DNA from 2 places in the Enterobacter sp. UPMP2060 genome. Region 2 is predicted to be linked to the other one. Evidence: predicted binding sites of a transcription regulator. Region 2 holds the regulator's gene; the other holds the start of a gene.
What was found. Region 2 encodes Fur, which represses iron uptake genes when iron is present. Its sites were predicted from a motif close to ATAATAATGAGAACNACTATCAA; they were not measured.

Region 1 (10,012 bases), on a different contig from region 2:
GAGGCTAAATTTGAATTATGAGACGCAGGTCAACATATGGGAGGTAAACGCAAAACGGTAACCATGAGGTTACCGTTTTTAATGTTTTCACCCTCTCCCGGGGGAGAGGGCCGGGGTGAGGGCATCAGACCTCACTATTTCTGTAGGCCCGGTAAGCGCAGCGCCACCGGGCGATACAGACGGATACTGAATTAGTAGTAAGAGTGCTCGCCGCGCTGGTGCTCGGTCAGGTCACGCACGCCTTTCAGTTCCGGGAACTCGTTCAGCAGCTGCTTCTCGATCCCTTCTTTCAGCGTTACATCGACCATTGAACAGCCGTTACAGCCGCCGCCAAACTGCAGAATGGCAAAACCTTCGTCGGTGATTTCCATCAGGGAAACACGACCGCCGTGGCCCGCCAGCTGTGGGTTGATCTGGGATTGCAGCAGATACTCAACGCGCTCCATCAGCGGGGCATCGTCAGACACTTTACGCATTTTCGCGTTCGGCGCTTTCAGGGTCAGCTGAGAACCCAGCTGATCGGTGACGAAGTCGATCTCCGCATCTTCAAGATACGGTGCGCTCAGCTCATCAACGTAGGCGGTGAGCTGTTCAAATTTAAGGGCAGTGTCAGTCGCTTCCACAGCGTCCGGAGGACAATAAGAAACACCACATTCTGCATTCGGAGTGCCTGGATTAATCACAAACACGCGGATCTGCGTCCCTTCTTCCTGATTTGCCAGCAGTTTGGCAAAGTGCGCTTGTGCAGAATCGGAAATACGGATCATAGCTTTGGCCTAATAGTTGACTAAATTACCTGGGTATAATCATACGCCCATTGAAGAAGGGCTACAAGGTACGGCACAGACACCATACCTGAACCGACGCGGCGCCGCTTCGCAAAAGCAGTCGGGAAAGTTCAGCAACGGTACTGCCCGTGGTGACGACATCATCCACAATCGCGATATGGAGACCGTCGACCGGCAATTCAAGGCGAAAGGCATTTTTGAGGTTTCTTTTGCGAAGCCGTGCGCTGAGCTGATGCTGGATGGCGGTGGCATGAACGCGTGTCAGCGCGCGGGCCTCATACCGGCAGCCGAGCCACCGTGCGAGGGGACGGCAGAGCAGGTCACTCTGGTTATAGCCGCGCCGCCAGTGCCGACGTCGGTATAAAGGGACATTCACCACCATGTCAATTTTCGGCAGTGCCCGGTGACGTCGCGCCTGCAAAACCGCCAGCAACAGCAGGCGGGCAAGGGGCTGTGCCAGCGAGCTTTGCCCGGAAAACTTCAGCGCGTGGATCAGCCTGTTCAGCGGCGGAACATAATCATCCACTGCCACCAGCGCGCTCCACGGCGGGGATTTTTTCAGGCAGCGGCCACAGGGCAACGAGGGGTTCGTGGCCGGTAAACCACATTGTGGACAGATCCCGATACGCCATTGCAGCGATCGCGTGCAGACGGAGCAGACGCCCCACCCGCTGAGCGACAGCGGCATTTGGCATAGCCAGCACAAGCCGGGTACTGTTAGCATGTGCAACCTCCATGTGAAAAAAGAGAACAGTAACTGATGAAGACGCTGTGGTGGCAGACCGTAGGGACAGGAAATTGCCATCTTGTGCTGCTGCACGGATGGGGCCTGAATGCGGAGATATGGCATTGCATACGTGAGGAACTTGCCTCGCATTTCACGCTGCATCTGGTGGATTTACCCGGCTTTGGCCGCAGCCGCGGGTATGGCGCGTTGTCGCTTGATGAAATGGCGCAGCAGGTTCTGGACGCTGCGCCGCAAAACGCGGTCTGGCTGGGCTGGAGCCTGGGCGGGCTGGTGGCGAGCCAGATTGCGCTGTCGCGGCCTGACCGCGTAAAAGCGCTGGTGACGGTGGCGTCGTCGCCCTGTTTTAGCGCGCAGGAAGAGTGGCCGGGGATCAAGCCTGACGTGCTGGCGGGCTTCCAGCAGCAGCTGAGCGAAGATTTCCAGCGGACCGTAGAGCGGTTCCTGGCATTGCAGACAATGGGCACTGACACCGCGCGTAAGGATGCCCGAACGCTGAAGCAGACCGTGCTTTCGCTGCCGATGCCGGAGGTTGAGGTGCTAAACGGCGGACTTGAGCTCCTGAAAACGGTTGACCTGCGCGAGCCGCTGGCCGCGCTGACGGTGCCGCACCTGCGTATCTACGGTTATCTCGACGGGATTGTGCCGCGCAAAGTGGTTCCGCTGCTGGATTCGCTCTGGCCGGAGAGTGAATCGCAGATTATTGCCAAAGCCGCACATGCCCCGTTTATCTCTCATCCGACGGAATTTTGTTCAGCGCTGATTGCGTTAAGTCAACGTTTCGACTGATTATTTTCTATCCTGCCTGGAAAAAGTAACACACCGCAACCATACTCCAGATGTCGTTGCGGTTGTTCTGCCTACGATAATCAAAACAACAATCCTATGGAGAGTCAGGCTATGAAACTTGTTACAGGTATTGTCACTTCTCTGGTTATTGGGTCACTGTCATTTGGCGTCTTTGCGGCAAAAGAGCTGGAAAAAGATAAAGTTGCCGGCATGAATCTGACGAAAATTGGTGAGATTTCTACGTCTGACACCACCGCACCGATGGATGCTCGCAGAGAGCTGTCGAAGAAAGCGGATGAGCTGGGCGGAACGTACTATGTCGTCACCAGTGCAGAAAAACAGACCAAAAACGTACGCGCAACGGCGGACGTCTACAAGTAATACGATAAAGCCGGGCAGCGATGCCCGGCTTTGTTAACGCAGCGTCCACCACTCCCTGAGGCAGGCCTTTCCTTCCGGACAGCTTTTACAACTGCCGGAGAGACAACCGTCCGCTTCTTCCTGAATCCGCACGGCTTTCCCCATGGCTTCCAGTCTTTCCAGCATGGCATCGATCATCGGCTGCGGCGTATGCAGGCTGAGGCTCAGCTGTTTCGCCTCCATTCGCCCTTGCAGTGCCAGCAGGTCACGAACCTGAATCAACGATGCCATGGTTTACTCCTTAGTGACAGTCGCCCGCCGGGCTGCTGCAGCAGGTCGCGGCGGTTTTACGGTTTGCCAGCAGGTCAATGTCGACGCGGCTGCGCGCACGCCGCAGTAAACCGAGCACTATCACGTTAAACAGCACAACCGCGAGAATGCAGACCAGGCTGTAGCGCGGATGCTGGCTGAAATTAACGGTTTGATAAAAGAGCGTCGACAGCGAGTACGCAATGTTTAACCCCCACAGGATGGAGAAGCCCATCCAGCCGCGGCTGGACTCGCGGGCAATCGCCCCCATCACGGAGATGCACGGAATGTAGAGCAGAACAAAGATGAGGTAGCTGTAGGCCGCGGACGCGCTGCCAAATTTCTCGCCCATCACGCCCATGGCACCTGTTGCCATTTCGCCGTCGCCTTTGCTGGCCTCAATAGGGTTCGCCAGCACGCTCAGGCTGAAGGTGTCTTTCAGGCTCTGCCAGGTTTCCTCTACGGCACCCAGCAGTTCATGACCGAGATGAAACTCTGCCGGATTAAATTCCTGTTCCTGAATGTTCTCTGCGGTGTAAAGCGTGTTCAGGGTGCCGACAACCACCTCTTTCGCCATCGCGCCGGTGAACAGCCCGACGGTCGCCTGCCAGTTATCCTCATGCACACCAATCGGTTTGAAGACCGGCGTGATGATGCGGCTGACGGAGGCGAGGGCAGAGTCGTTGATGTTATCTGCCGCCTGCCCGCTGAGGGTGAAGCTGTTCAGTGCGCTCAGGAAAATGCTGACGATGACAATCACCTTACCGGCGCGCAGCACAAAGCCCTTCAGGCGCTGCCAGGTCTGGATTGCCAGGCTTTTCAGATGCGGCACGTGATACACCGGCAGCTCCATTACAAACGGTGACGCTTCACCGCGCATGATGGTGTGCTTCAGCATCAGACCGGTGAGGATCGCCATCACAATGCCCAGCACATACAGCGAGAAGACCGCCAGCGCGCCCTGCTGACCAAAGAAGGCTGCGGCAAAGACCGCAAAGATGGCCAGACGGGCACCGCAGGACATAAACGGCGCCATCATGATGGTCATCAGACGTTCACGCGGCGCATCCAGGGTGCGTGCGCCCATCACCGACGGTACGTTACAGCCGAAGCCGACAATCAGCGGGACGAAGGATTTACCTGGCAGACCCAGCGCCTGCATCAGACGATCCATCACGAACGCGGCGCGCGCCATGTAGCCGGAATCTTCCAGGAACGAGAGGAACAGATACATCATGCCGATCTGCGGCACCAGAGGCAGAACGGTGTTGATACCGCCGCCGATCCCCTGTGCGAGGAAGATGGTTAACCATTCAGGGAAGTGCAGGGTGTAACCCACCCACTGAATACCGTGCACGAAGACCGCGACGGAACCGGCGTCGAAAATGGGCTGGAGGGCGCCGCCGATGTTAATGGCGAGCAGGAACATCACGTACATCACCAGCAGGAAGATGGGCAAACCGAGGAAGCGGTTAAGCACGACCTTATCCACCGCTGCCGTAAAGCGGCTGGGCTCTGCCGTCAGGGCGTTGCTGACAACGTCGCAAATCGAGGCGATGGCCTGGTAACGCGCATCGGCGATGTGCAGCGCCGGGTCGTCCAGCTCGTCGCTAAGACGGGCCACCGTGGCGTCCAGCTTATCGGCCGCATGCCCGGCGTAAGCGCGGCTGTAGATATCCCCTTCCAGCATCTGCAGGCCAAGCCACAGGCGCTGTTTCGCAGGCATGCTTTGGTCCATCTCCTGCGCCAGCACATTGGCTTCGCGCAGGAGAGGCTTCGCGTAATGCACCAGCTCAATGTCATGATTTCCCTGGTGACGGTCAATGGCCAGCTTCAGCGCATCAATACCGCGAGCGCGCGTCGAGACCAGCGGAACGACCGGGCAACCCAGGCGCGCGGAGAGGGCATCGACGTCGATGCGCAGCTTTTGTTTCTCCGCAATGTCGAGCATGTTGAGCGCCACAATGCAGGGGATCCCCAGCTCCAGCAGCTGCAGCGTCAGATAAAGGTTACGTTCGAGATTGGAAGCGTCGACCACGTTGATCAGCAGGTCCGCGTCGCCGCCAAGAATATAGTGGCAGGCAATCTGCTCATCGAGCGAGGTTTGCGACGAAATGGTGGTTAAGGAGTAGGTGCCGGGAAGGTCAACCAGCGTCACCTGGTTGTCCGTTGTCGTGAACTGGCCCTCTTTACGCTCAACCGTCACGCCCGCCCAGTTGCCCACGCGCTGGCGGGCTCCGGTCAGCTGGTTAAAAAGCGTAGTCTTGCCGGAATTAGGATTGCCAATTAAGCCAATAGTTAACTTTTTCATTTTTTTAGACTCACTGAAACCGCTGGCTTGTTATCGGGATAAGGCTTCGACTTCTATTAACGCGAGGTCTTTCTTACGCAGCACCAGATTCACGCGGCGGGTTTCGATATGAACCGGATCGCCCAGCGGCGCCACGCGCACGACCTGGAATGACGAGCCGGGCAGCATGCCCAGTGACAGCAGCTTTTGCCGATAGGCCGGGCTAATTTCGCGGGTAAAACCGGTAATCTTCCATGCACTGTCTGGAGTGAATTGCATAACGCCTGATTCCACGAAAGGTTAAATTATCTACTATGGGATGATAATGAGAATAGTTTTTATCAGCAATATTAAAACTGTGACGGAATGTTGTTTACGGTATTAATTTACGGCCTGTTTGACCTGGCTCAATATTTGCTGAATTGCCTGGAAAACAAAAAGGGGAGTATTTGTTAACGGGGTGATAATTCATGGTTTAAATATGGCTATGCAATCGGTTTCATATATTTCGATATGAATTTATTCCCCCCACCCATGAGGACGAGGGGGAAAGACTGCACCGTGCGATCCCCTCTCCCCTTTGGGGAGAGGGTTAGGGTGAGGGGCATTGACAGCCTTAGCGTTTCTTACCCATCGCTGCCGCCAGCGCATCCATCATCGCGCTGTTGCCTGCAGGCTGAGCATCACGTCCGCGCGGTTTTGCCGCTTTTGCGGCCGGGCGCTGCTGCTCGCGGCCACCGCCATTGCCGCCGCGGCGCGCGCTGGTGTCGCCCGGCTGCTCGTCCAGACGCATGGTCAGCGCGATACGCTTGCGCTGCAGATCCACTTCCAGCACTTTGACCTTCACGATGTCACCCGCTTTAACCACGGTGTGCGGGTCTTCAACGAACTTGTCGGCAAGGGAAGAGATATGCACCAGACCGTCCTGATGCACGCCGATATCCACAAACGCGCCAAAGTTAGTGACGTTGGTCACCGCGCCTTCCAGCACCATGCCGGGCAGCAGGTCGTTCATGGTTTCCACGCCGTCAGCAAAGGTCGCCGTCTTGAACTCAGGACGCGGATCGCGGCCCGGCTTTTCCAGCTCTTTGATGATGTCGGTGACGGTGGGGACACCAAATTTGTCATCGGTGAAATCAACGGCTTTCAGGTTGCGCAGGGCGCTGCTGTCACCCATAAGATCTTTCAGCGCCTGCTGGGTGGCGGCCAGAATGCGCTCCACAACCGGGTACGCCTCCGGGTGCACGGTGGAGGCATCCAGCGGGTTATCGCCATGGTTGATGCGCAGGAAGCCCGCACACTGCTCAAAGGCTTTTGGCCCCAGACGGCTCACCTTCAGCAGCTGCTGACGGTTCTGGAACTGGCCGTTCTCATCACGCCAGGCGACGATGTTCTGCGCCATCATGCGGGTTAAGCCCGCCACGCGGGTCAGCAGGGGAACGGAAGCGGTGTTCAGGTCAACGCCGACGGCGTTTACGCAGTCTTCCACCACCGCATCCAGCTTGCGCGCCAGCTGAGTCTGGCTCACGTCGTGCTGATACTGGCCCACGCCGATGGATTTCGGGTCGATCTTCACCAGCTCCGCCAGCGGATCCTGCAGGCGGCGTGCGATAGAGACCGCACCGCGCAGGGAAACGTCCAGGTCCGGGAACTCCTGGGCCGCCAGCTCGGACGCAGAATAGACGGATGCCCCCGCTTCGCTGACGATCACTTTCTGTGCCGTCACTTTCGGGAACTGCTTCTGCACGTCGAGGTAGAAACGCTCGGTTTCGCGTGAAGCCGTACCGTTGCCGATGGCAACCAGCTCCACATTGTATTTTTCGCACAGCGCCGCCACCACGACGGCCGCTTTCGCTGCCTGGCCGGTGTGCGGATAGATGGTATCGGTCGCCACCAGCTTGCCGGTGCCGTCAACCACAGCGACCTTCACGCCGGTACGCAGACCCGGATCGAGACCCATGGTCGCGCGCAGGCCTGCAGGGGCGGCCATCAGCAGGTCGTGCAGGTTACGGGCGAAGACGTTAATCGCTTCATCTTCGGCGCGCTCGCGCACGGTGCCCATCAGCTCGGTTTCGAGGTGCATCAGCACCTTGATGCGCCAGGTCCAGCTCACCACGCCTTTGCGCCAGCTGTCCGCCGGGGCGTTGTTCAGGCGCAGGCCGAGATGGTCGATGATGATCTGCTCGCAGTGGCTCTCTTTCGGCGGCTCGTCAAACTGCGGGTCAGCGTTCAGGGAGAGCTGGAGCACGCCTTCGTTGCGGCCGCGGAACATCGCCAGCGCGCGGTGTGAAGGGGCGGTAGAAATCGGTTCGTGGTGATCGAAGTAGTCGCGGAATTTCGCGCCTTCTTCCTCTTTACCCGCGACGACGGTAGAGACGATGTGGGCATTCTTCCACAGGTAATCACGCACTTTAGCGAGCAGGGCGGCGTCTTCGGCGAAGCGCTCCATCAGAATGTAGCGCGCGCCGTCGAGGGCGGCCTTGGTGTCCGCTACGCCTTTGTCGGCGTCGATAAATTTGGCAGCTTCGGTTTCCGGATCGTGGGACGGCTCGTTCCACAGCAGGTCGGCCAGCGGCTCAAGACCCGCTTCAATCGCAATCTGCCCGCGCGTGCGGCGCTTCGGTTTGTACGGCAGATAGAGATCTTCGAGTTCGGTTTTGCTCAGGGTGTCGTTGATGGCGCTTTCAAGCTCGCTGGTCAGCTTGCCCTGTTCGCCGATGGATTTGAGGATCGCCTGACGACGTTCTTCCAGCTCGCGCAGATAGCCCAGACGGGTCTCGAGGTTACGCAGCTGCGTGTCATCCAGACCGCCGGTGACTTCCTTACGATAGCGTGCAATAAATGGCACGGTGTTCCCTTCATCAAGCAGGCGAACGGCAGCTTCTACCTGTTCGGCTCTGGCCTGAATATCACCCGCAATAATGCGGCAGAGCGAATCTTTCATCATGGCTTTATCATCTGTTGAGTCGAAAAATCAGGGGATAGTTATACGGGCTGACACGGCAAAATGCCAGCCGGGGAGGGCGCTCTCGGACTATTTTACGTAGACGATCTCATTGACGTACCAGCTGGCTTCACCGGCTGGAGTCTGAACGACGGCCAGATCGCCTACTTCCTTTTTCAGCAGCGCGCGGGCCATCGGGGAGTCGATGGAGATGTAGTCCTTACGACCAAAAATTTCATCGTAGCCGACAATGCGAAAACGCAGAGTGTCGCCATCGTCGTTTTCAATCTCCACCCACGCGCCGAAGAACACTTTGCCCTCCTGCTGCGGGGAGTAATCGACAATTTTGAGATTCTCGAGACACTTCGTCAGGTAGCGAACCCGGCGGTCAATTTCGCGCAGCCGCTTTTTGTTGTACTGGTAGTCAGCGTTTTCGCTGCGATCGCCCAGGCTTGCTGCCCAGGTCACCTTTTTGGTTACTTCAGGACGCTCTTCGCGCCAGAGGTAATCCATCTCTTTTTTGAGCTTTTCGTACCCTTCGCGGGTGATCAGGGGCGTTTTCATGGTAAAGCCTTTGCTGCCTGCCGGTTAACTGTCTTGCGCACAATACGTACCGCACAGTGTAACAGACAGGATTAATAATGATTTATGTGATGAAATGAGCAGATAAGCTGCTGTTAAATATGCTTTGTAACAATTTCGACTAGAATTTATACCAGAATTAACTGGTCGAATACGTGCACTTTTTTAGAATACGCTGTTACAAAGACTATCCGAACCTTTGGGAGTACACACAATGCAAGAGAACTACAAAATTCTGGTCGTGGATGACGACATGCGCCTGCGCGCGCTGCTGGAGCGTTATCTGACCGAGCAGGGCTTCCAGGTTCGTAGCGTCGCGAACGCTGAGCAGATGGACCGTCTGCTGACCCGTGAATCTTTCCACCTGATGGTTCTCGACCTGATGCTGCCTGGCGAAGACGGGCTTTCTATTTGCCGCCGTCTGCGCAGCCAGAGCAACCCGATGCCGATCATCATGGTGACGGCGAAGGGTGAGGAAGTTGACCGTATCGTCGGCCTCGAAATCGGCGCAGATGACTACATTCCAAAACCGTTTAACCCGCGTGAACTGCTGGCGCGTATTCGCGCTGTGCTGCGCCGTCAGGCGAACGAACTGCCTGGCGCACCGTCTCAGGAAGAAGCCGTCATTGCCTTCGGCAAGTTCAAGCTGAACCTCGGCACGCGCGAGATGTTCCGTGAAGATGAGCCAATGCCGCTCACCAGCGGCGAGTTTGCGGTTCTGAAAGCGCTGGTCAGCCACCCGCGTGAACCGCTTTCCCGCGACAAGCTGATGAACCTGGCGCGCGGTCGCGAATACTCCGCAATGGAACGCTCCATTGACGTGCAGATCTCCCGCCTGCGCCGCATGGTGGAAGAAGATCCTGCGCATCCTCGTTATATTCAGACCGTATGGGGTCTGGGCTACGTGTTCGTCCCGGACGGCTCTAAAGCATGAGGCGAATGCGCTTCTCGCCGCGTAGCTCGTTTGCCCGCACCCTGTTGCTGATCGTCACCCTGCTGTTCGTCAGCCTGGTGACGACCTATCTGGTGGTGCTGAACTTTGCGATCCTGCCGAGCCTCCAGCAGTTTAATAAGGTCCTGGCCTACGAAGTCCGTATGCTGATGACCGACAAACTGCAGCTGGAGGACGGCACGCAGCTCGTCGTTCCCCCGGCGTTTCGCCGTGAAATCTACCGTGAGCTGGGCATTTCGCTCTACTCCAACGA
Region 2 (10,012 bases):
GATCCGGCGGATGGCCGCAAGGTGAAAGGCGTGATTCACTGGGTGAGCGCTTCCCACGCGCTGCCGGTAGAAATTCGTCTGTACGATCGTCTGTTCAGCGTGCCTAACCCAGGTGCAGCGGAAGACTTCCTGGCGACCATCAACCCGGAATCTCTGGTGATCAAGCAGGGTTATGCGGAGCCTTCTCTGAAAGCCGCTGAAGCGGGCAAAGCGTTCCAGTTCGAACGTGAAGGTTACTTCTGCCTGGACAGCCGTTACAGCACGGCGGAAAAACCGGTATTCAACCGTACCGTAGGCCTGCGTGATACCTGGACGAAGATCGGCGAATAATATTGCTGGTCTGGTCAATGAGAGACAAACGCCGCACTATGCGGCGTTTTTTTATTTAACGATCAGGGTATTAAGACAGGGCCTAAAAAGGCGTCACAAAAATATCAGGTCAATGAGGTGCTACTTATTTTTCAAAAAAAAAGTTTGTATCATTGCGGAAATTAAAAAGGTTATAAAAAAGGAAAGGATTCTCACGTCTAGCCACTGAAATACCTGATAATTCCCCGCCATTCCTCGCCTCCTCACAAATGTTACAAAGCGCTACCAATTATGTGCACTTCGTCATAGTCCTGACTTTTGTCCGCTAAAAAGCATTGATAATTCGCGTCGCGAAAAATAACCTAAAGACGGTAGTTAATTCGAGGGTATTTAAAGCTACCCCTGACCATTTGGTCTTTTTTATTTACGCCGCTTCAGGCGTTTTAATTCGTCAAAGAGGAATAATCTATGCGTACGTTCAGTGGCAAACGTGGTGCGCTGGCGCTGGCTATTGCCGGTGTGACAGCAATGTCGGGTCTGGTGGTGACACCAGAGGCGAAAGCGGCGGGCTTCATCGATGATTCTACCCTCACGGGCGGTATTTATTACTGGCAGCGTGAACGTGACCGTAAAGACGTCACCGAAGACAAATACAAAACCAACCTTTCTCACTCCACCTGGAACGCCAACCTGGACTTCCAGTCAGGCTATGCCGCGGACATGTTCGGTCTGGATATTGCTGCGTTTACCGCGATTGAAATGGCGGAAAACGGCGACAGCGCCCACCCGAACGAAATTGCCTTCTCCTCCAGCAACAAAGCCTATAAAGAAGACTGGTCCGGGGATAAGAGCGGTATCAGCCTTTACAAAGCCGCTGCAAAATTTAAATACGGTCCGGTTTGGGCGCGCGGTGGTTATATTCAGCCAACTGGCCAGACTCTGTTAGCACCGCACTGGAGCTTTATGCCGGGTACCTATCAGGGTGCCGAAGCCGGGGCGAACTTTGACTACGGTGATGCGGGTGCGTTGAGCTTCTCCTATATGTGGACCAACGAGTACAAAGCACCGTGGCACATCGAAATGGACAAGTTCTACCAGAACGATAAAAAAACCAAAGTCGATTACCTGCACTCGCTGGGCGCGAAGTACGACTTCAAAAACGATCTGGTGCTAGAAGCGGCATTTGGTCAGGCACAGGGCTATGTCGATCAGTACTTTGCTAAGGCCAGCTATAAATTCGATGTCGCGGGTAGCCCGCTGAGCACCAGCTACCAGTTCTACGGTACGCGCGACAAAGTCAGCAACGGTGGCGTCAACGACATTTATGACGGCACCGCGTGGCTGCAGGCGTTAACCTTCGGCTACAAGGTCGGTCAGGTTGATTTGCGTCTGGAAGGCACATGGGTGAAGGCGGAAGGGCAGCAGGGCTACTTCCTGCAGCGTATGACCCCGACCTACGCCTCCTCCAACGGTCGTCTTGATATCTGGTGGGATAACCGCTCAGACTTCAACGCCGACGGCGAGAAAGCGGTCTTCTTCGGCGCAATGTATGACCTGAAAAACTGGAACCTGCCTGGCTGGGCGGTGGGCGCTTCTTACGCTTACGCCTGGGACGCAAAACCTGCCGATATGGCCACGCCGGACGCATATTACGATCCCAACTATCGCCTGAAAGAGTCTTCCTACAGCCTCGATGCTATCTATACCCTGCAGGATGGCCGTGCGAAAGGCACGATGTTCAAACTGCACTTCACCCAGTATGACAACCACTCCGATATCCCGAGCTATGCGGGCGGTTACGGCAACATCTTCCAGGATGAGCGTGATGTGAAATTCATGGTTATTGCCCCATTCACCATCTTCTGATGAACGCACCGGCGGGCTGAGTCCCGCCGGTATGGAGACTGCACATGATGAAAAAAATCGTAATCGTCGCGTTGCTGGCATCAGGGCTGGTGGCGTGTGCTCAGAATCAGGCGCCGAAAGAGGACTCCCGTCTGAAGGAGGCGTATAGCGCCTGCATAAATACTGCGGAAGGATCGCCGGAGAAAATTCAAGCCTGTCAGAGCGTGCTGAACGTGCTGAAGAAAGAGAAAGCGCATGAGCAGTTCGCGACGCAGGAAAACGTCCGCGTGATGGATTATCAGGCCTGTATCCAGGCGCGTAAAACCGGTAACGATCAGGAAGTGGCGAAGCGTTGCGACCAGATTTGGAAAGAAATACGTAGCAATAACAGTAACTAATTCGCTGTTATCATGCCCGGTGGCTCTGCGCCACCGGGCTTTTTTTTGGCAAAAAAAAGCCAACCTTGCGGCTGGCTCAGAGTATGAGTCTTATTATTTCGCGTCGTGCGCGTGATCGTCTTCGCGGCAATCGCCTTCAGCGCAGTGACCGTAAAGGTACAGGCTGTGGTTCGTCAGGCGGATGCCATGACGCGCCGCGATTTCACGCTGGCGCGCTTCGATGGAATCATCGCTGAATTCAATGACCTTGCCGCAATCGAGGCAGATCAGGTGATCGTGGTGCTGCTGCTGGGTCAGTTCGAAAACAGATTTACCGCCTTCGAAATTATGACGGGTAACAATGCCCGCGTCATCAAACTGGTTCAGCACGCGATAGACGGTAGCCAGCCCAATCTCTTCACCCATGTCGATAAGACGTTTATAAAGGTCTTCCGCACTGACATGGTGATTGTCTGGACCCTGAAGCACTTCAAGGATTTTTAACCGAGGAAGCGTAACTTTCAGGCCAGCCTTCTTTAATGCGGTATTGTTGTCAGTCATGCGGAATCTGTCCTGTTGCTAAACGATTCACTTCTGTAGGAAGTGACAGAAAATGCACCCGGGATAATGCGTCTCATTATAGAACTGCCATGGCTAAATGAAAACTGCAAGTCTCAGGCAAAATATGCTTATAAAAACGTGGTATCACCAACAAACTTGCTCAATGGAAAACCACGTTTTATCAGGGAGACATTGTACAGGTCTGGGCGAAAAAGTTAAAAGATTGTAGCGATTAATTTAATCGGTTTGACCTGGAGCATGGGCGCAACCGCAGTTGCGCCGCGATAAAATCAGGCGTTCAGAATATCATCCAGGTGCAGTTCTTCACGGATCTGCTTCACCCACTTCTCAACGCGCTCTGCGGTCAGTTCTGGCTGACGGTCTTCGTCGATGGCCAGGCCTACGAAATGATCGTCATCGGCCAGGCCTTTAGACGCTTCGAAGTGGTAACCGGCGGTCGGCCAGTGGCCTACGATAACCGCGCCGTTCGGCTCAATGATATCGCGGATGGTGCCCAGCGCGTCACAGAAGTATTCGGCGTAGTCTTCCTGATCGCCACAGCCAAACAGGGCGACCAGCTTACCGTTGAAGTCCACTTCTTCCAGCGTCGGGAAGAAATCATCCCAGTCGCACTGGGCTTCACCGTAGTACCAGGTTGGGATACCCAGCAGCAGAATGTCATAGCCTTCCAGATCTTCTTTGCTGCTCTTGGCGATGTCATGCACATCAGCAACGTCTTTACCGAGCTGTTTTTGAATGTTTTTTGCGATATTTTCGGTATTGCCGGTATCACTGCCAAAGAAAATGCCGATGATTGCCATGAGTAAAATAACCTCTTGAAACTTAATAGTATGGTGGCGCAATTTGGCCACGGATAAGGGCAATAATAGCAGAACTGGCAACCCTGCGGAAACAGCTATCGCGCAGGACTGCACTCTGTGCTACATGAAAAGGGCGATAAAGGGGATTTTCAGACTTATGCCTGGCTGCGTAACGTCTCAAGCTGGACGAGCAACATCTCTTCAATGAGCTCGCTGCGGCTGATATTTCGCGCGTCAGCCAGCTCGTTCAGCGCATCGACGGCGTCGGCGTTAAGCTTCAGTTCGACACGCTTAAGCCCACGATTTTTATCGCGTTTAAGCTGGTTGCGTTTATTGATACGCAGCTGTTCATCGCGCGAAAGCGGATTCGTCTTGGGTCGTCCCGGGCGACGCTCATTCGCGAACAGATCTAGTGTCGTACGGTCCGTTTGTTCTTTGGCCATGATTCTGAGACTTCGGGGGAAACACGCCGCCCTGCTAATGCCCGGGCGATAAGCGCGCCATCATACATCACCAAAAACGGCACGCCAACGACTGGAAGCCCGCAGCCTTCCAGTCGCTTTCTTTTTAATCAATTTGCAGTATCAGCAAGATAGCGGCGAATGGCGCGCAGCACAGCATCCGGTTTTTCCGCATGCACCCAGTGCCCGGCACCGGCAATCACGTGGGCGCGAGCCTGCGGGAATTGGGCCAGCAGCGTGTCGCGGTACGCGTCGGTAACGTAAGGTGAGTTTCCGCCGCGAATAAAGAGAGTAGGGTGTGGCCAGGCGGGGACGGTTTCCCAGCCCACGATGTTATTGTATTGCTCCCAGAGCACCGGCACGTTAAAACGCCATTGCCCGTCAACAAATGACTTCAGCAGGAACTGCACGACGCCTTCTTCATCAAGATGCTCACGCATGACGGCAGCCGCCTGTTGGCGCGTCGCGACACCCGCTTCTGTGACCGCATTGATGGCGGCAAAAATCTCGTCGTGACGGCGGACGTCATAATCCACGGGCGCGACGTCAATCACCACCAGGCCGCTAATACGGTCCGGGGCCAGTGCCGTCAGGGCCATCACCGCTTTGCCACCCATTGAATGCCCGATGAGGGTCACCTTTTGCAGGTCGTGGGCATCCAGCGTATCCAGCAGATCCTGTGCCATCGCCGCGTAGGTCATCTCGTCGGAACGCCCGGAAAGACCATGATTGCGCATATCGACCTGTAAAATATCGTGGTCGGTAACCAGATCGCGCGCCAGCACGCCCAGGTTATCCAGACTGCCAAAAAGCCCGTGAACCAGTACGATGGGAGAATTATTGTTCGGCGATTGTGCAGTTTGCGCTCGGGTATTCAATTTCATGGCAAAGTTCTTTTTTTACGTATGTCAGGTTAGGGTATCATGTTGACCATTCTGCCGCCCGGCTGCAAGGTTCCAGTTTAATCTGACTTTTGCGGCCAACCTGGTTTGACGCTATCCGCTGTTGGGATTTGACCTTATAATCCCAATGACTTGTATTCAGATAAGATATCGCACTGGATTAAGATGAAAACAATCGAAGTTGATGACGAACTCTATCAGTATATTGCCAGCCAGACGCGGCATATCGGGGAGAGCGCGTCCGACATTTTACGGCGCATGCTTAAAATTTCCGCCGCTTCACAGCCTGCTACCCCAGTCACCAAAGATGTCGTGTCTCAGCCGAGCGTTGTTGCACAAGCAAAACCTGCCGTGACGCCGGCAAAAGATAAAGTGCGCGCGATGCGCGAGCTGCTGCTCTCCGATGAATACGCGGAGCAGAAAAAAGCGGTAAACCGCTTTATGCTGGTGCTGTCTACACTTTACTCACTGGATAACAAAGCGTTTGCTGAAGCGACCGAGTCGCTTCACGGCCGTACTCGCGTCTATTTCGCGGGCGACGAGCAGACGCTGCTGCAAAATGGCAATCAAACCAAACCTAAACATGTTCCTGGCACCCCGTACTGGGTGATCACCAATACCAATACGGGCCGCAAGTGCAGCATGATTGAACACATCATGCAGTCCATGCAGTTCCCAGCGGAATTGATTGAAAAGGTTTGCGGTACAATTTAACCCTTGCATCAGAAGGACCCGGTAATGGCAAATCACAGCCGTGCAGGCCAACCTGCACAACAAAGCGATTTGATTAACGTCGCTCAGCTGACCGCGCAGTATTACGTGCTGAAACCGGTCGTGGGCAACGCAGAACACGCAGTGAAGTTTGGTACATCTGGTCACCGCGGCAGCGCGGCGCGCCACAGCTTTAACGAACCGCATATTCTGGCCATTGCTCAGGCCATTGCGGAAGAGCGCGCTAAAAACGGCGTTACCGGTCCGTGCTACGTGGGGAAAGATACCCATGCCCTGTCTGAACCGGCGTTCATCTCTGTTGTGGAAGTGCTGGCGGCAAACGGCGTCGATGTGATTGTTCAGGAGAACAATGGCTTCACCCCAACGCCTGCGGTCTCTAACGCCATCCTGGTGCACAACAAAAAAGGTGGCGCTCTGGCGGACGGTATCGTTATTACGCCATCCCACAACCCGCCGGAAGACGGTGGTATCAAATACAACCCGCCTAACGGTGGCCCGGCCGACACTAACGTCACCAAAGTGGTGGAAGATCGTGCGAACGCGCTGCTGGCTGACGATCTTAAAGGCGTGAAGCGTATTTCTCTGGATGCGGCCATGGCGTCCGGTCATGTGAAAGAGCAGGATCTGGTTCAGCCGTTCGTGGAAGGGCTGGCGGATATCGTCGATATGGCGGCCATCCAGAAAGCCGGCCTGAAGCTGGGCGTGGATCCGCTGGGCGGCTCCGGTATCGAATACTGGAAACGTATCGCCGAGCACTACAAGCTGGATCTGACCATCGTGAACGATCACGTCGATCAGACCTTCCGCTTTATGCACCTGGACAAAGACGGCGCGATCCGTATGGACTGCTCATCCGAGTGCGCGATGGCGGGCCTGCTGGCGCTGCGTGATAAATTCGATCTGGCGTTTGCTAACGACCCGGATTATGACCGTCACGGTATCGTCACCCCTGCCGGGCTGATGAACCCGAACCACTATCTGGCTGTTGCAATTAACTATCTGTTCCAGCACCGCCCGCAGTGGGGCAAAGAGGTGGCCGTCGGTAAAACGCTGGTTTCCTCTGCGATGATTGACCGCGTGGTCGAGGCGCTGGGCCGCAAGCTGGTGGAAGTGCCGGTCGGCTTCAAATGGTTCGTTGACGGTCTGCACGACGGCAGCTTCGGCTTCGGCGGTGAAGAGAGCGCGGGCGCATCTTTCCTGCGTTTCGACGGCACGCCATGGTCAACCGATAAAGACGGCATCATCATGTGCCTGCTGGCGGCGGAGATCACCGCGGTCACCGGTAAGAACCCGCAGGAACACTACAACGACCTGGCGGCACGCTTTGGTGCACCAAGCTATAACCGTATTCAGGCTAGCGCGACGTCAGCTCAGAAAGCGGCCCTGTCCAAACTCTCTCCGGAGATGGTCAGCGCAAGCACCCTGGCGGGCGATCCGATCACCGCGCGTCTGACGGCTGCACCGGGCAACGGCGCATCCATTGGTGGTCTGAAAGTGATGACTGAGAACGGCTGGTTCGCCGCGCGTCCGTCCGGTACGGAAGATGCGTACAAAATCTATTGCGAAAGCTTCCTCGGCGCTGAGCACCGTCAGCAGATTGAGAAAGAGGCGGTAGAGATTGTCAGCGAAGTGCTGAAAAACGCGTAAGTGCGGTATGGGTGCGGGCTGATGCCCTCGCCCCGGCCCTCTCCCACAGGGAGAGGGAGAAAACACTAAAAACGGCAACCCCTGGGTTGCCGTTTTGCTTTGACCTCGTAGACCCGGTAAGCGCTAGCGCCACCGGGCTTTTTTTAGCTATGCTTATTCTTCAATTCAAACCGCGGTGACACCAGACCGTACAGCGTCCAGCCCATAAAGGTCACCATTGCCCCGTAGAGCATCGCTTCCTGGCCGGATGAGTAGAGCGCATAAAAGCTGTAGATTGCCCCAATCAGCGCCACGATATTGGCCGCACGCGCTTTGCGTGGATCCACCTTCGCCACCTTCTGAATGATCACCAGCGCTGCCATCGACAGGATATACGGAATGATGTTCGTCACCACCGCCAGGTTGACCAGCACGTTGAACTGGCTGTTCAGCGACGGGCTAATGGTCATCAGCGACAATCCGCTCTGGAAGATAACAATCGCCAGCATGCCCTGCACCGGCGCATCCGCTTTGGTCACGCGGGAGAATATTTTTGGGAAGTAACCTTCATCAGCCGAGGATTTAAAGACCTGTGCGATGGTGAACTGCCAGCCGAGGAGTGAACCGCAGCAGGACATCACCATCAGCCCCATGATCACTTTCCCGACCTCAGGCGTGAACATCTGCGCGAAGGCCAGACCGAACGGCGCCGTAGAGTTTGCCAGATCCATGTTTGGCACAATCCCGGCAATCACGTTAGTCGAGACGATATAGATCACCGCCGCGCCCAGCGTGCCGCCGAGGACCGCAATCGGCACGTTCTTCTCCGGATTCTCTACCACTTCCGCGTTCGCACAGGCGGATTCCAGACCCAGGAAGGCCCAGAGCGTCATGGCGATTGAAGAGCCGACCGCGGTAAAGAATGGCACATGGTGCGGGTTCCAGGAGTTGGCGTAGAGTGTCGGGCTGAACCAGAACCAGCCGATGATGCACAGGCCGACAACCGGGATAATCACGCCCCAGACGGTGATGCTGGAGAGCTGCCCGGTGATGCGCGCGCCGCCAAAGTTAGCCACGGTACAGATCCACAGCACGCCGATGGTCGCCAGCCCAATTTGCACCGGGCTGAGCGTCGCGCCAAACAGCTCCGTACCGTAACCCACGGCGGAGATGGCAATCGCCACGTTGGCGATCAGCAGCGACACCCCGTAGGTATAGTTGGCCATAAAGTTGCCCGACTTGCCAAAAGCGTATTCGGCATAGCCGCCCATGCCGCCTGACTTACGGCTGAACATTCCGCACTTGGCAAACGCCCACGCCAGCGCCATTGAACCGACTGCCGTCACCAGCCAGGAGATGATAGAGATGGTGCCCACCTCTGCCAGTTTGGTAGGCAGCATGATAATCCCGGAGCCCATCATGTTCACCATGGTGAGGATGGTCAGCTGCACCACGCCCATCTTATTGGACTTACTCATAATTTCTCTCCTTTCAGCAGCGCGGGCTGAGCGGCGGGTTGTTTGATGACGTTACAGCGAACCTGCTTGCGACCCTCACACTCCTCGACGTACACACCCTGCAGCTCCGGCGCGAAGCCCGGCAGCAGGTTGATGCCTTCTTCCAGCGCGGCAAAGTAGCGCAGCACGGAACCGCCCCAGACTTCCCCTGGAACCACGCACAGTACCCCCGGTGGATAAGGAAGGGCGCCTTCGGCGGCGATGCGGCCTTCCGCGTCGCGCAGTGAGACCAGTTCAACTTCACCGCGCAGATAGGCGTAGTTTGCGTCCTGCGGGTTCATCATCACGCGCGGGAAGTGAGACTTGCGGAACATCTCTTTCTGCAGCTGTTTCACGTTGTGGCGGGCGTACAGGTCATGCATTTCCTGGCAGATCTGGCGCAGGGTGTAATCCGCGTAACGTTCCGGATGCTGTTTGTAGAGAGAAGGCAGGACGTCTTTCAGCGGAACATCGCTCTCGAGCAGTTTTTCGAAGCGCACCAGCTGCGCCACCAGCTGCTGCAGTTTTCCCATATCTTCCGCAGGCGTGAGCAGGAACAGGATCGAGTTGAGATCGCATTTTTCCGGCACGATGCCGTTTTCACGCAGGAAGTTGGCGAGGATAGTGGCGGGCACGCCGAAGTCGTCATACTCCCCGGTGCGGGCGTTAATACCCGGCGTGGTCAGCAGGAGCTTGCACGGGTCGATAAAATACTGATGCTCAGCGTAGCCTTCAAAAGCGTGCCAGTTTTCACCCGGTACGAAGTGGAAGAAGCGCAGATCGGTCGCAATTTCCGCTGTGTCCCAGCTTTCCCACGGACGGCCATCCACCGTTTCCGGCACGAAGGGGCGCAGATACCGGCAGTTCTCCAGGATCAGCTTG

Region 1: the regulator Fur is predicted to act here: its motif matches at 5,601-5,623, upstream of feoA (ferrous iron transporter A).

Annotation. Positions count from the first base shown of each region.
Region 1 is NZ_JBSKJQ010000008.1:49,962-59,973, reverse strand. Features, by position in the region: gene nfuA (Fe-S biogenesis protein NfuA) at 192-767, opposite strand; gene gntX (DNA utilization protein GntX) at 829-1,512, opposite strand; gene bioH (pimeloyl-ACP methyl ester esterase BioH) at 1,549-2,322, shown strand; gene ACWKXN_RS16095 (YdgH/BhsA/McbA-like domain containing protein) at 2,434-2,703, shown strand; gene feoC ([Fe-S]-dependent transcriptional repressor FeoC) at 2,737-2,973, opposite strand; gene feoB (Fe(2+) transporter permease subunit FeoB) at 2,984-5,302, opposite strand; gene feoA (ferrous iron transporter A) at 5,333-5,560, opposite strand; gene ACWKXN_RS16075 (Tex family protein) at 5,898-8,228, opposite strand; gene greB (transcription elongation factor GreB) at 8,316-8,789, opposite strand; gene ompR (osmolarity response regulator transcription factor OmpR) at 9,022-9,741, shown strand; gene envZ (two-component system sensor histidine kinase EnvZ) at 9,738-10,012, shown strand, end outside.
Region 2 is NZ_JBSKJQ010000001.1:128,824-138,835, forward strand. Features, by position in the region: gene glnS (glutamine--tRNA ligase) at 1-330, shown strand, start outside; gene chiP (chitoporin ChiP) at 778-2,175, shown strand; gene chiQ (ChiQ/YbfN family lipoprotein) at 2,223-2,552, shown strand; gene fur (ferric iron uptake transcriptional regulator) at 2,646-3,092, opposite strand; gene fldA (flavodoxin FldA) at 3,383-3,913, opposite strand; gene ybfE (LexA regulated protein) at 4,069-4,356, opposite strand; gene ybfF (esterase) at 4,485-5,258, opposite strand; gene seqA (replication initiation negative regulator SeqA) at 5,442-5,990, shown strand; gene pgm (phosphoglucomutase (alpha-D-glucose-1,6-bisphosphate-dependent)) at 6,015-7,655, shown strand; gene potE (putrescine-ornithine antiporter) at 7,799-9,112, opposite strand; gene speF (ornithine decarboxylase SpeF) at 9,109-10,012, opposite strand, start outside.